Regions from separate parts of the Micromonospora lacuserhaii genome, predicted to be linked through region 3. Evidence: riboswitches for the same ligand, from Rfam matches in the RefSeq annotation. Region 3 holds a riboswitch; each other region holds the start of a gene.
What was found. Region 3 has a riboswitch for cyclic di-AMP ahead of V6U81_RS04710 (C39 family peptidase). Riboswitches for the same ligand answer to the same signal wherever they lie in the genome.
Positions count from the first base shown of each region.

Region 1: linked by a shared signal. The riboswitch ahead of V6U81_RS17685 (transglycosylase family protein) and the one ahead of V6U81_RS04710 (C39 family peptidase) in region 3 are both predicted to bind cyclic di-AMP.
Region 2: linked by a shared signal. The riboswitch ahead of V6U81_RS07120 (coiled-coil domain-containing protein) and the one ahead of V6U81_RS04710 (C39 family peptidase) in region 3 are both predicted to bind cyclic di-AMP.

Region 1 is NZ_JBAKHO010000027.1:18,328-22,970, forward strand. It holds gene V6U81_RS17675 (hypothetical protein) at 1-135, shown strand, start outside; gene nhaA (Na+/H+ antiporter NhaA) at 201-1,529, opposite strand; gene V6U81_RS17685 (transglycosylase family protein) at 1,741-2,424, opposite strand; cyclic di-AMP (ydaO/yuaA leader) riboswitch at 2,423-2,596, opposite strand; gene V6U81_RS17690 (hypothetical protein) at 2,738-3,484, opposite strand; gene V6U81_RS17695 (hypothetical protein) at 3,864-3,992, shown strand; gene V6U81_RS17700 (peptidoglycan-binding domain-containing protein) at 3,994-4,643, shown strand, end outside.
Region 2 is NZ_JBAKHO010000007.1:73,483-78,125, reverse strand. It holds gene V6U81_RS07125 (cation diffusion facilitator family transporter) at 1-637, shown strand, start outside; cyclic di-AMP (ydaO/yuaA leader) riboswitch at 792-922, shown strand; gene V6U81_RS07120 (coiled-coil domain-containing protein) at 927-2,000, shown strand; gene V6U81_RS07115 (SRPBCC family protein) at 2,573-3,031, opposite strand; gene V6U81_RS07110 (STAS domain-containing protein) at 3,261-3,623, opposite strand; gene V6U81_RS07105 (hypothetical protein) at 3,918-4,064, shown strand; gene V6U81_RS07100 (hypothetical protein) at 4,184-4,591, shown strand.
Region 3 is NZ_JBAKHO010000004.1:210,783-215,425, forward strand. It holds gene V6U81_RS04700 (ABC transporter ATP-binding protein) at 1-417, shown strand, start outside; gene V6U81_RS04705 (alpha/beta fold hydrolase) at 478-1,239, opposite strand; gene V6U81_RS04710 (C39 family peptidase) at 1,340-2,197, opposite strand; cyclic di-AMP (ydaO/yuaA leader) riboswitch at 2,433-2,573, opposite strand; gene V6U81_RS04715 (hypothetical protein) at 2,874-3,635, opposite strand; gene V6U81_RS04720 (hypothetical protein) at 3,785-4,222, opposite strand.

The DNA of each region.
Region 1 (4,643 bases), on a different contig from region 3:
CTCGCCGTCGCGGTCGGCGTCGCCGGCGTCGTGTACGGGGAGGCCGACGACTCGCCGGGCCTGCAGCTGCTGGGCGGCCTGCTCGTGATCGGGGCGGTGGCGCTCGGCGTGCGGATCATTCGGCGCGGCAGCTAGCGGCACAGCCGCCGTCGCCCGGCCGCCGACGATTGCGGTAGGCCGCTGGCCGGCCGCCGTTCCGATCAGTGACCGTCGGGCCGGTCCGGGTGCGGCTGGTAGACGTCCGGTACGCCGTCCTGGTCACGGTCGATCGTCTCGACCTCGTGCACCCGCCGGTAGACCCGGCTGCGCGCGCGCAGGATCACGGTGGCGAGGAGCGCGGAGAGCAGCGAACCGGCGAGCACCGCCACCTTCACGTGGTCGTCGCGCTCGCTGCCCAGGCCGAAGGCCAGCTCACCGATGAGCAGGGAGACGGTGAAGCCGATCCCGCCGAGCAGCGCGAGCCCGAGCACGTCCAGCCAGTTCAGGCCCTCGTCGAGGTCGGCCCGGGTGAAGCGGGACACCAACCAGGTGGCGACCATGATGCCGACCGGCTTGCCGACGATCAGGCCGACCATGATGCCGACCGCCACCCGGTCGGAGAGCGCGGTCGCCAGGCCGGCCAGTCCCCCGATGGCCACCCCGGCGGAGAGAAACGCGAAGATCGGCACCGCGACGCCGGCGGAGATCGGCCGGAACCGGTGCTCGAAGTGCTCGGCGAGCCCCGGCCCGGCGTCCGGGCCGCCGGCCGCCTCGCTGCGGATCACCGGGACGGTGAAGGCGAGCAGGACGCCCGCGACGGTGGCGTGCACACCCGACTCGTGCACCAGCACCCAGGTGACCGCCGCCAGCGGCAGCAGCAACCACCAGGACCGCACCCGGCGCTGCACCAGCAGGGCGAACACGGCCAGCGGGACGAGCGCGGCCAGCAGCGGCGCGACCGACAGGTCCGAGGTGTAGAAGATGGCGATGATGACGATCGCCAGCAGGTCGTCGACGACGGCCAGGGTGAGCAGGAAGGTGCGCAGCGCCGAGGGCAGGAACCGGCCGACCACGGCGAGCACGGCGAGGGCGAAGGCGATGTCGGTCGCGGTCGGGATGGCCCACCCCTTCGCGGCGCCACCACCGGCGCCCGCCGCGATCAGGGTGAACAGCAGCGCGGGTACGGTCACCCCCCCGACCGCGGCCGCCACCGGCACCGCCGCCCGGCGGGGATCACGGAGATCACCGGCGACGAACTCGCGCTTGAGCTCCAACCCGGCGACGAAGAAGAAGATCGCCAGCAGGCCGTCCGCGGCCCAGGTGGCGAGGGTCAGGTCGAGGTGCAGGCCCGCCGGACCGACCCGGAGGTCCCGCACCGACTGGTATCCGTCGGACCAGGGGGAGTTCGACCAGACCAGGGCGAGCAGCGCACCGGCGAGCAACAGCGCCCCACCGACGGTCTCCTTGCGGAGAATGGCGGAGATGCGGCTGGTCTCGCCCCAGGATCGGCGGGCGAACAGGTTGGCACGGCGCCGGTCGGCGTCGGTCACGGAAACTCCTCGTCGGCAGGGGTCGCGTCATCCATCGCCGACCAGACTTCCCGGCACACCAGGGTCAACCTTATCCGCCGCCGGGCGGGTGGTCGCCCCGTAGCCGGCAGGCCGCCCCTCCAGCATCGCCGCACACGACGACGCCCGGCCGGGTGGATCCGGCCGGGCGTCGTCGTTCGCGCGGTGGTGCGCCCTCGGGGAGGGACGAGCGTCAGAGGCTGAGCCGCTGACCCGGGAAGATCAGGCCCGGGTCGGCGCCGACGACGCGCTTGTTGCGCTCGTACAGCGCCTGCCAGCCACCGGCGAGGTCCTTCGCGTCGGCGATCTCCGACAGGGTGTCACCCGCGCGCACCACGTACTTGTCCCCGCTCGACGCCGGGGCGCTACGCCGCTCGCTGCGGCTCGTGCGCCGCTGGTCGGACGAGCGCTCCGACTTCGTGGTCGCCCGCTCGGTGCGCCGCTCGGACTTCTCCGACCGCTCGGACTTGCGCGACGACGACTTCTCCGAGGTGGAGTAGCTCTTCGTCGAGCCGCCCTTCTTGCCACACACCGGCCAGGCGCCGATGCCCTGACCGTCGAGCACCTTCTCCGCGATCGCGATCTGCTCGCTGCGGCTGGCCAGGTCGGCGCGGGAGGCGTACTTCTTGCCGCCGTAGCCGGACCAGGTGCCCGCCGAGAACTGCAGGCCACCGTAGTAGCCGTTGCCGGTGTTGATGTGCCAGTTGCCGCCGGACTCGCACTGGGCGATCGCGTCCCAGTTGACGCTGGCGGCGCTCGCCGGGGCGGCCGGCGCCAGGACGGCGGCGACCCCGGTCACGGCACCGACGGCGAGCGTACCGACGGCGACGCGGCGCGAGCTGACCCGTCGGTGACGGGCGGTGTGTTCAGTTGACATCTGTGCTCCTCCACGCCGGCGAGGTGAGCTGTCGGGTTCGGGCCGAGGAGCCCGGCCGCCACAGGCGGCTTCACCCCGAGGTGACGTGCACCGAGGAACGTGTGGGTCCCCCGCTCCATGCCCAGCTGACAAGGTCCCACCGTCGGCGGCATGGATTAGGCGTTACCGACCGTGGTGTCCACGAAGGCGGACCGGATCGACGTTAGGAGGCGTTTCGGCGATTTGCCCACTTCTTGTGAAGTTCTTCACCCGGTCGGGCGGGGGCCGGCTCTCTCCACTTGCGCAACTGCCACAACGTCGGACAATGCCCTGCTCAGTGCGGTGAGCGCTGGCCCTGCCCGGCGGCCGCAGTCCGCCCCGAGCAGGTGAGCTCCCCCGGCTGGAGCTGCACCGGGCTCGGGCTCCAGACCTCCACCTTGTCACCGACCACTCTGGCCAACAGGCAGCTACCCCGCCGGTCCGCGCGCAGCGCCAGCCCCACGCTGCCGCCGTACGACGCGACGTCCCGGCGGACCCGGGAGTCGAGGCGGGGTCGGTCGAGGTACGCGCCGACGGACGCCTCGGTCGCCGCGGGACCCGTCGGCAGTTCCCGGCGCAGCCGCTCGGTGAGGTCCGGCGGGAGCGTGGCAGCCGGCCGAGGGGTCACCGGTGCGGTCGTCGGGCAGTCCACCTCGGTCACCGGCTGGACCTCATCGGTCCGGTACACCAGCCGGTGGCAGAGGGTCACGTCGGCGTGTCCGCTGTCCGAGCCCGACCAGTCGGTCGTGGTGGCCTCGCCGTGGGTACGCACCACGAGCGACACTCCCCCGGCCCGGTCGACGCCCTCCAACGACATCAGCTCCAACCCGGTGCGGCCGTGCACGATTCGGCCGAACTCGTCGGCCTCCCACGGTCGCACCCGCTCGATCACGGTGATCACCTCGTCCAGCCGCCCGCGCGCCTCCCGCCGGGCCAGCGTCTCCGCGTCCTCCCCCTCGGCCCAGCCGCAGCCGGCTAGCAGCGCCGCCGCGAGCATCGTTCCCGCGGCCACGGCCGCCCCTCGCCCCGTCATCCCCCGCATGGCCGCATTCTGCCGCCAGGCCGCCACCGGCACCGTCCGGCGCGGATCTCGGAGTGACCGTTTCCGGACAGCAGGACGGCGGCGCCGCGCCCGAAGGTCAACGAGCTGGACCGTACACCCGGCCCCGGTCCACCGGATCAACCGTCGCCGGTGGACCACCTCGGTGGGCCGCCGCCTCGATCGGCGGCCAGGCCCGCCGGTCGGGCAGCGTTGCCGCCGATAGGCGACTCACCCCTGGGCAGCCGACGCGCCCGGTCGCACCGTGAGGGAGACGCCGGACCGCCGACCGTTCCCGGACATCTGGACCAACGCCGGTGCGGACGTCGCCGTCCCCAGCCACCCGCTCGCCGGCGCCGGTTGAGCAACCCCCGGAGGAACCGTGGACAGACAGAGCACAGAGGACATGGACTACCTGGTCGCCACGCTCGTCGAGGACGACGACCCGGAGACCCTCGCCGGCGAGGAGGTCGACCTCGACCTGGCCGCCGCGCTCGAAGAGGAGGAGTGAGATGGGCGTCCACCTGGCGCCCGCGCTGCGGGTGCTGCGCGAGGAGATCGACACCCGCTGGCCGCACCGGGACCACACTTCAGACGGCTGGCTGGGAGACGCCGGTCATCAGGCGCGCCGCAGCGATCATAATCCGGACAATGACGACCAGTCGGTCAACGCGGTCGATGTGGACATCGACGGCATCGACCCACTGCTGGTCGTCCGGCAGTGCGTGGCGCACCCGGCCACCCAGTACGTCATCTACAACCGGGTGATCTGGAGCCGCAGCAGGAGCTTCCGGCCGGCCCGCTACACCGGCCCGAACCCGCACGACAAGCACCTGCACGTCAGCGTCAGCCACCAGCGCGCGCTCGAGGACAGCCGGCAGCCCTGGGGCATCGCCACCGCCCCGGCGGTGCGGCTCGGCGACCGGGTGCTGCGGGACGGCAGCCGGGGCGGCGACGTCCGTGAGCTGCAGACCCTCGCCAACGCCCTCGATGCCCGGCTCAGCGTGGACGGGGCGTTCGGCGCGGCCACCGCCGCGTGGGTGCGTACCTTCCAGACCGCCCGGCGGCTCACCGCCGACGGCGTGGTGGGGCCCCGCACCGTCGCCGCGCTGCGCGCCGCCGGCCGCCCAACGCCGGCCGGCCCCGGGCCGCAACCGGTGCC
Region 2 (4,643 bases), on a different contig from region 3:
GCTGGCCAACGCCGTGCTGCTCAGCGGGGTCGCGGTCTACGTCCTGATCGAGGCGGTACGCCGGTTCGGCAACCCGCCCGAGGTGGTCACCGGCCCGATGCTCGCGGTGGCGCTGCTCGGCCTGCTCGCCAACCTCGCCGCGTTCGCCCTGCTCCGCCCGGGCGCCAAGGAGAGCCTCAACCTGCGCGGGGCGTACCTGGAGGTGGTCGGGGACCTGCTCGGCTCGCTCGGCGTGATCGGCGCGGCGCTGCTCATCGCCGGCACCGGCTGGTGGTGGGCCGACCCGGCGGTGGCCGTGGCGATCGGCGTGTTCATCCTCCCCCGCACCTGGCGGCTCGGCCGGGCGGCGGTGCGCATCCTGGTCCAGGCCGCGCCGGAGCACCTCCAGGTGACCGCGGTGCACGATCGGCTGACCGCCGTCCCCGGCGTGGCCGAGGTACACGACCTGCACGTCTGGACGCTCACCTCCGGCATGGACGTGGCCTCCGCCCACCTGACCACCATCCCGGGCGCCGAGGTCGGGACGGTGCTCGCCGCCGCCCGCAGCGCCCTGCACGAGGACTTCCACATCGAGCACGCCACCCTGCAGATCGAGCCGGGCGCGTCGCCCGGCAGTTGCGGGCCGTCGCACTGGTAGTTAGCGGCTCCTTAAGATTTCCACCCGTTTTATTCTCTTGTCCCCGCTTCAACAGGTTTCCCTCGCGTACCGTGAGTCACGAAATGGGCGGATGTCACACCCGTACCGGTAGGCTCGGTCCCGGCCTCCGCCCGGCGGCGCCCATCGGCGCCGGCGGTGGCCGTCGCCTAATCGCCCTCGAGGCGAGCCGGGGAACCATGTTCGTGGGGTGCAGCCGCGTCAGCGGTAGGGATCTTCCGTCCCGAACCCGTCAGCTAACCCGGTCGGCGGCTGACGGAAGGACATGTGCATGCACGTACGACGCACCACCGCGCGGCTGCTGGCCGCGGTCGCCGCGACGCTCGCCCTGGGCGTGTCGTCCGCGCCGGTCGCCACGCCGGCCATGGCCGCACCCGGCACCGCCCAGCTCGCCGCCCCCGGCGACGACGACGAGGGCGGCAGCCCCGAGCTGCGGGCCCAGCTCGACGCGGCCAGCAAGGGCTGGCTCGACGCCCGGGCCGCGCTGGACCGCTCCACCAAGCGGCAGCAGGCGCTCACCGCCCAGCTCAAGACCGTCGAGGCGGAGCTGGGCGTGCGCAACGGCAAGGTCAGCGAGATCGCCGGCGTGGCGTACCGGACGGGCCGCCTCGGGCCGGTCACGGCGCTGCTCAGCAGCTCCTCCCCGGAGGGCTTCCTGGACCGGGCCGCGGCGCTGGAGACGGTCGCCGCCAACGAGGACCGGGAACTGCGCAACCTCATCCGGACCCGGGACGAGGCCACCCGGACGCGCGCCGCGATCGACCGCGAGGTCATCGAGGAGCGCCGACAGGTCACCGTGATGGCCAAGCGCAAGCAGCAGGCCGAGCGGGCGCTCGAGGTCGCCGCCGCCCAGAAGCCCGACCCGCCCGCCGCCGCCGACAGTGGCGGGTCCACCTCGGGTACGTCCACCGCGAACGCCAAGCCGGCGACCCGCAACCCCGACGGCTCCTGGCCGCCGGAGTCGTGCAGCATCGACGACCCGACGCCCGCCGACGGCTGCATCACCCCGCGGATGCTCAACGCGCTCCAGCAGGCCCAGGCCGCCGGCTTCAAGAGGTACGTCTCCTGCTACCGGCCCAGTGGCTCCGGCGAGCACCCCAAGGGGCGGGCCTGTGACTTCGCCGCCCAGGTCAGCGGCTTCGGCGGGGACGCCACCGGCGGGGACAGGACGTACGGCAACAACCTGGCCGCGTACTTCATCCGCAACGCCGACCGGCTCGGTGTGCTCTACGTGATCTGGTACCGGCAGATCTGGCTGCCCAGCAGCGGCTGGAAGTCGTACAGCGGGGCGGGCGGGGACCCGTCCAGCGACCACACCAACCACGTGCACCTGTCGGTGTACTGACCCGGGTACGCCGGTGGCCCGCCCCGGGCCACCGGCGTACGTCCCCGGCCGTACGCCGGATGTCGTCGCCCGGCCCACGACGGGCCGCTCCCGGCCGACGAGCATCGGGGACATGGTCAGACTCTCCCCCGACGCCCGCAAGACCCTGCTCACCCTGCACCTGGTGACCTCGCTGGGCTGGCTCGGCGCCGACCTGGTGCTGCTGACCCTCGGCGTCGCCGGGCTGCGTGGGGCCGACCCGGAGGTGGTCTACCCGGCGGCCGCGCTGCTCGTCACCTGGCTCTTCGCGCCGCTGAGCGTGCTGGTCTGGCTGGTCGGCGTGGCCAGCGCGCTGCTCACCCCGTGGGGGCTGCTCCGGCACCGATGGGTGCTGGTCAAGCTCGCGGTGACCACGGTGATGCTGGGCCTGGTGCTGTTCCAGCTCACGCCGCGCATCCAGGCCGCCGCCGCTCCGGACGCCACCGCGCACCTGCGGGCCGACGTGGTGATCGCCCCGAGCGTCTCCACCGTCCTACTGGTCGCGCTGACCGTGATCTCCACCTGGAAGCCGTGGGGACGCACCCGCCGCGGCGTCACGGCCCGCCGTCGGCCTCCCGGCCCAGGACCGCGCCGAGCCGGCTGGCCAGTCCCAGGTGGGCGGCCCGGGCCTGGCGGAAGGCGTACCCGAACAGCGGCGCGGGCGCCGCCAGGGTGATCTCCACGTCGATCCGCAGCACGCCGGCCTCGTCCCGGAGCCGGGTGTGGTTGCGCACGGTCGTGCCGGGCTGTTGGCGGGCCACCGTGACGATCTCGTCGTCGGTGACCACCAGGACGTCGGCCTGGTAGGTGACCGGGAAGCGCAGCGGCCCCACCTCCAGCCGGTCGGTGATCGCGTAGCTGGCCCGGGCGCCGGGGCGGGGCGGCAACCGGCGGACCCGGACGATCAGCGGGTGCAGCTCCTCCTGCCGGGCCGGGTCGCTCAGCAGCGCCACCGCATCCGCCCGCGAGCAGCGCGCCTGCACCGTGTAGCTGAACGACTCCCGCCGGACCACTGCGCCTCCACCACCCTCGTCGGTGGCCCGATCGTGCCGTAACCGGAGCGACCTGGCAACGCGTGCGCGCCGGCGGGGTGTGGACGGGTGCGCCCTGGCGGCGTGATTCGTTCCCGTCATCAAGTTCGTAGTGTCCGACGGGCCCGTCCCGGGTCGGGCTCCGCAGGCGCGAGGCCGGTGGGCGGGCGTCCCTCTGGACGCTACAAACGACCCGGGGCCGCGACCGCGCTCAGGCGCCGGGGAGGACCTCGGGGGTGGCGGCGCCGGCGAAGTAGGGCTCGGGGGCACCGAAGAGGCCCAGCAGGCCGGTCACCCAGAGCTGGCGGTGCACGAACCGGCTCGGCTCGGTGACGACCAGCTTGACGCCGCTGACCTCGGCGGTCTGGAAGCCGGCCACCATCGCGCTGATGCCGACGGAGTCGATGAAGCTGACGAGCCGCATGTTGAGCTCGATCCGAGCCGGACGCCCCTTCGCGAGCACCTCGGCGATCGCCTCACGCACCTCGTACGCGGTGTCGACGTCGATCTCGCCACGCGGGGCGATCTCGACGACACCACCCTGCAGAACCGACTTCACGATCGACAGGCTCACGCGAGCACCTCCACTCGCCCGTCCATGGGCGCCTCATCAGTACGCGGGCCGCGACCGAGAGTATTCCTCCGACGGCCTCGGTCGCCACCCCTCGGGATGAGCAATTCGCGGATCCGGACGGACCGGGCCCGCTCCAACCGACCCAGGGTAGCGGTCGCCCGCCACCCGATTCGGGATCCGGTCCCCCGGCGAGCCGCCGGCCGCTCGTCGTCCCAGGTTGCCGTCCCGGGTTGCCCGGACTGCCTAGGCTCACGGGAGAGACGGGGTCACCACTACGGCGGAAGGATCGCATCGATGATCAGGAGACTGCTCGGCCTGGCCGGCGTCGGCGCGCTGCTCGCTCTCGTCCTGGCCTGCGGCTTCGGTGGCGGGGACGATGACGACGATGACGACGGCGACGACGACTTCGCCCGCGCGGCCGCGGTGGCCGTGGTGCGCTAGGACGCGGGTTTGCGGGCCGCCCCGGCTGGGCACTGGCCGGAGAGCGGACCGTGACGCGCCGCTGAGACGTCGACGTCCGAAGTGGCCGCAGACTTCGGCACCCCGAGGAGGTAACCACGATGTTCGGTAGCAACCTGCTGGAGCGCCGCAGCAAGCCCGAGCGGATCGCCGACCAGGCCTGGCAGCAACTGGCCGCCGCGATCGGCAACGCCGGCGACAGCGTTCGCGACGCCGCCAGGACCGTCCGCGGCAGCGGGGGCTCCGGGCTCTCCGACGCGGGCGACCTGGTCGGCTCGGCCGCGGACGAGGCCCGTCGGCGGGCCACCCTGGCCTTCGACGCGCTGGCCGGGCGCCGCCCGGCCCTGCCGTGGACGCTGCTGATCAGCGCGGCGCTCGTCGGCGCCGCCATCGGCTGGGCCGCCGGCACCGCCGCGCGGGCGGCCGGCAGCCGCGACCGGGCCGTCGACGACATCGAGTTCGTCGACGTGGACCGGCCGAGCTCCCCGGTCACCGGCCTGGACGGCTGAGCGCCACCGCACTGCCCGCGGCACACGCACCGGGACCGGGCCCCGGCCGACG
Region 3 (4,643 bases):
CTGGGCTGCCTGGCGATGGGCATGTCGCCGGAGGAGGTGGCCCGCCGGGCGCCGGAGATCATCGAGTTCTCCGGGATCAACGAGCGGGGTGACTTCGCCAGCCTGCCGATGCGGACGTACTCCTCCGGCATGGCCGCCCGGCTGCGGTTCGCCATCGCGGCGGCCAAGAAGCACGACGTGCTGCTGATCGACGAGGCGCTGGCCACCGGGGACGAGGGCTTCCGCAAGCGCAGCGAGCAGCGGGTGCGCGAGCTGCGCGAGGGCGCCGGCACGGTGTTCCTGGTGAGCCACCAGCTCGCCTCGATCCGGGACACCTGCGAGCGGTCGATCTGGCTGGAGTCCGGCGTGATCCGGATGGACGGCCCGACCGACGAGGTGCTCAAGGCGTACGGCGAGTTCGCGAAGAGCAAGCGGTAGCGCCACCACGCACGCCGGAACCGCGTCGTCCCCTCGGGGGCGGCGCGGTTCCGCGTCTCGTCAGAGGTAGCGGTCGAGCAGGGCCAGCACCGCCGCCGGGTCCTCCACGTGCGCGTTGTGCCCGAGGCCCGGCAGCGTGACCACGGGAACCCCGAGCGCCGCCAACTGGTCGTCGCTGACCATCGGGTCGTGCTCGCCGCGGGCCAGCAGCACCGGGACGTCGGTGCCGGCGAGCAGGCCCGGCAGGTCCGGGGCGCCGACCGCGAAGGCGGCCGGGTCCATGGCCAGGCGCCACCGGCCGTCCTCGGCGCGCAGGCCGGCGTGGACCACCGGGTGGTCCGGGGCGAAGAGCCCACCGAGGCCGGCGACCCGCAGGTAGCGGCGGGCGGCCTCGTCCCGGGTGGCGAACCAGCTCACCGGCCGCTCGGCCAGCTCGCGCGCCTTGGCCAGCTCGGCCGGCGACCAGACCGCCTTGATGCCGAGCCCGACCACGGCGTCGACCGGCAGGCCCGCGCCCCGGGCGGCCAGCGCCAGCGCGACCACCCCGCCGAGCGAGTGCCCGAGGACCACCAGGCGCTCCCCCGACCGACCGTCCGCCGATCCGCTGGCCGGGCCCAGCCCGGCGGCCACCCGCTCGGCGAGGCCGGCGAAGGAGTACCCGGCCAGCGGCGGCGACCAGCCGTGACCGGCCAGGTCCGGCGCGAGCCAGCGGCCCGGCCAGCGGTGCTCCAGCAGTGGCGCCCAGGGCAGCCAGACGTCGCCCGTGGCGCCCATCCCGTGCAGCAGCACCAGGACGCGCCGGGGACCCGATCCGTCGGTCATGGGGCGCAGTGTGCCATCGACGGGCACCGGCCCGCGACACCCGGGAACGACGCCGGGCGCCGGCCCCCGAGGGGAGCCGGCGCCCGGAGTACGGCGCGGGTCAGGCGGAGTAGCCGCGGGTGGCGATCCAGTTCGCCAGGTCCACGGTGCTGATCCAGTACGCCGGCAGGCTCGGGTCGGCCGAGTCGGCGATCCGGACGGTACGACCGTCGTTCTTGTAGCCCACCACGGCGATGTAGTGGCCGCCGGGGAAGGAGTGCCAGCCGCCGTCGACGTCGGTGGCGGTGCCCGCCACGTTGGCCACCACGCCCCGCTTGTCGGTGATCGCCTTGACCACGTCGGCCTGGAGCCGGTCGATCTGCGCCGAGCTCGGGGTGCCCTCGAACATCCGGGTCCGGTACGGGTCGCCCTTCACCACGGCGTTGAGCACCCGGGTGGTGTCCTCCGCCGAGTTGGTGCCCATCTCGGTGGTGCCGAGCTGGACGGCCAGGTCGTCCTGGGTGCGGTCGATGCCGGTCGCGCTGAGCGCGTTGCGCACCGCCGCCGGGCCGCAGTTGTAGTAGGTGGTCTGGGCCTCGTAGTCGTAGCTGAGGACCTTCGACGACGGCGGCTTCGGCGCCGCGGTACGGGTCAGGTCCGGGTCCGCCGTGGCCTTCGCCTTGGCCTTGGCCTTGGCGGCGCTGGCCGACGGCGAGGCGCTCGCCGACGGGCTCGCCGAGGGGCTGGCCGACGGCGTGGTGGCGACGCGCATCTCGGCGCGGGTGGCGACGTCGTTCAGGCGGGGGGCCGCCTCGGCCACGGCGGCCGAGGTCTGCTGCCGGGCGGGGGCGTCGTCGGTGCCGGCGACCAGGGCCGCGGTACCGGAGGCGAGCGCGAGGGCCGCGGCCGCGCCGGCGACGACCTGGTACGGGCGCTCGGTGGTGAGGCGTCGCAACTGCCGCTTCATCTGGTGCTTCACGAGTGTTCCTCCACGGTGCGGGGGCGGGGGCGGGCGCACCGGATCGGCGCGTGGCGGTCGGCCAGGCGCGGGATCGGGTTCGGTGCGGGACCGCTCGGCGGGGGGACCGCCCGGTCGATGCCGGACGGCGGGGCGGATGCCGGAATCAGCGCGCGACCGCGCAGCGGACCGGCGACGGCACCCCGCTACCGAGGTGGAGGAACAACCGCGGAATGTTGTCGAGCTGCACTAAGGGAACTCCTTCCGACACCGCCTACCGGGTTAGCTGACGGATTCGGGCGGGAAGAACGCCCTACCGCGGGCCGTGGCCCGCGGATTCACCCCAGAACTGCGTGGGTCCCCGGTTCGTGATCTCACGATTGAGCGGGTCGGCGCGGCGTCGCCTCTTGCGATCGGAAACCGCACCGGACCGAGGCGACATTACTGGCGGGTCCACTCCCGGCCAAGTGCTCTGAACTGCGTAAACATGATCAGCGCGAGCAATTTCCGGTGCACTTCGGCACTGGCGTCGCTCGATGGGACAGTGCGCCATCCGGACGCGATGGGGCGACAATCGGACGTCGCTACCAGAATCACCGAAGACCGTCGGCGTCGATGTCACCGGCTGTTACCGGATGACCGGTTCGGCGCGGACGTGACCCGGCTCACCGAATTTCGGGTAACAATTCGGCCCCGGTCAGCCCACCCGGGCCGGCCGCCAGCGCGCCGCGGTCGCCGTCGGCGCCACCACCGCCGTCGCCCGACGGGCCGGCACCCGGGTCGGCCGCAGCCGCTCGGCCGCCGCGTACGCCTCGGTGGCGAGCGCCCGCGCCGACTCGGCGGCCAGCTCCGCGTCCCGCCACGCCGACCGCTCCCGCTCGGTGGCCGACCGGTACGCCTCCCGGCGCCCCTCGCGGACCGCCCGGGCCAGCAGCACCTCCTGCTCGACCGGGTGCCGGCGCGGGTCCCAGCCGTCCCGATGTGCGAAGACGTCCCGCAGCTGGGTCAGGGACAGCTCACCCCGCCAGTGCGCGGCCACCGCGGCCTGGTGCAGCCAGCGCTCCCGGCCGGCGTACTCGGCGGGCGTGCGCGGGGTACGCGGCGCCGCCAGCGCGCGGGCGCCGACGAAGCGCCGGGCGGCCTCCTCCGCCTCGTCGTACGCCGTCCAGGCCCGGTCGGCCTCCGCCTGGGCGGCCAGCCAGGCTTCCCGCCGACGGCGAGCCGTCTGCGCCGCGCCGGCCGCCGCGACGGCGACCTCGTCGGCGTACCGACGCAGGTCGGCGACTTCCAGCACGGCGTCGCCGGCCGGCGGCTCGGCGGGCGCCTCCTCGGTCGGGCGCTCCCGCTCGGGACGGGCGACGAGGACGGTGAGCACGGTCAGGGCGAGCACGAGCAGGGCGGACCAGATGGCGGCGGCGGTCGGGACCTCGATCAGGAACTGGTAGAGCACGGTGTTCATGGTCGGCACCTCACGGGGGCAGCTGCGAGAGAGGAGTCCACACGCGGCCGCGGGGCGGGACGCGGCCGTCGGGGCCGGGCCGTTGCCGGGCTGGTGCGGCGGTGAGGTTCGTGGCAGGGATGGTCGCGGGTCGTCGCTGGACGCGGCGCTCAGCTGGGCGGCGCGCGCGGCCCCGTAGTGGCCGGGGAGAGCCTGGCGAGGGCCGTTACCGCCACGGTCGGTCCACCCGGCGCGGCGGCCGACCGGTCCGCAGGCGCACCGGCCAAATCTCCGGGCCACCCGAGGGCCGGGTGCACGTCGCCGAGGCTGCGTTCGTGGGTCGGCGAGCCCACAGTGGCCGGAACGGGGGCGTCGGTATGCCGCTGGCGCAGCTCACCGGCGAGGTGGCCCGGCCGGCCCGCCCAGGTGGTCGCCGTGCTCGTCGCCGGCACGAGAGCCGGGGCGCCGGGCGGACCCGCAGCCGGGAGCGCCGCCATCGGCGGCAGGGTCTCGGGGAGTACGACGGTGTCGGGCAGGGTCGACCCACCGAGCGAGAACGCCACCGCCACGGCAAAGCTGGTCAGCAGCCGGGAACTCCAGCGCGTCACCCACCACAAGGGACTGGTGAGCGCGACCGGAAGCACGATGTTCACGCTACCGCCGATGCGACCCACCCGCAGCCCGCCGGCGTGTCGCCGCGCCGCCCGCTCGCCGACCACCCAACTCGCCGCCCGCCCACCCAGTCGCCGCGGGCCCACTCGCCGTCCGCCCACCCGCCGTTTGCCCCTCGCCGCGCGCCCAACCCGCTGCGCGCCCAACCGCCGCGGGCCCACTCGCCGCGGGCCCACTCGCCGTCCGCCCACTCGCTGTCCGCCCCCCACTCGCCGCGCGCCCAGCCGCCGCCCGTCAGCAGTAGGCCGCTAATCCGCGGCCGGCGGCCAGCGAGTCGGTCCGGGCGTGTCGCGCCGGCGCGACGGATTGCCTGGTGAGCGATATGACGCAGAGGCATAAATATGGGTCTTGTGACGG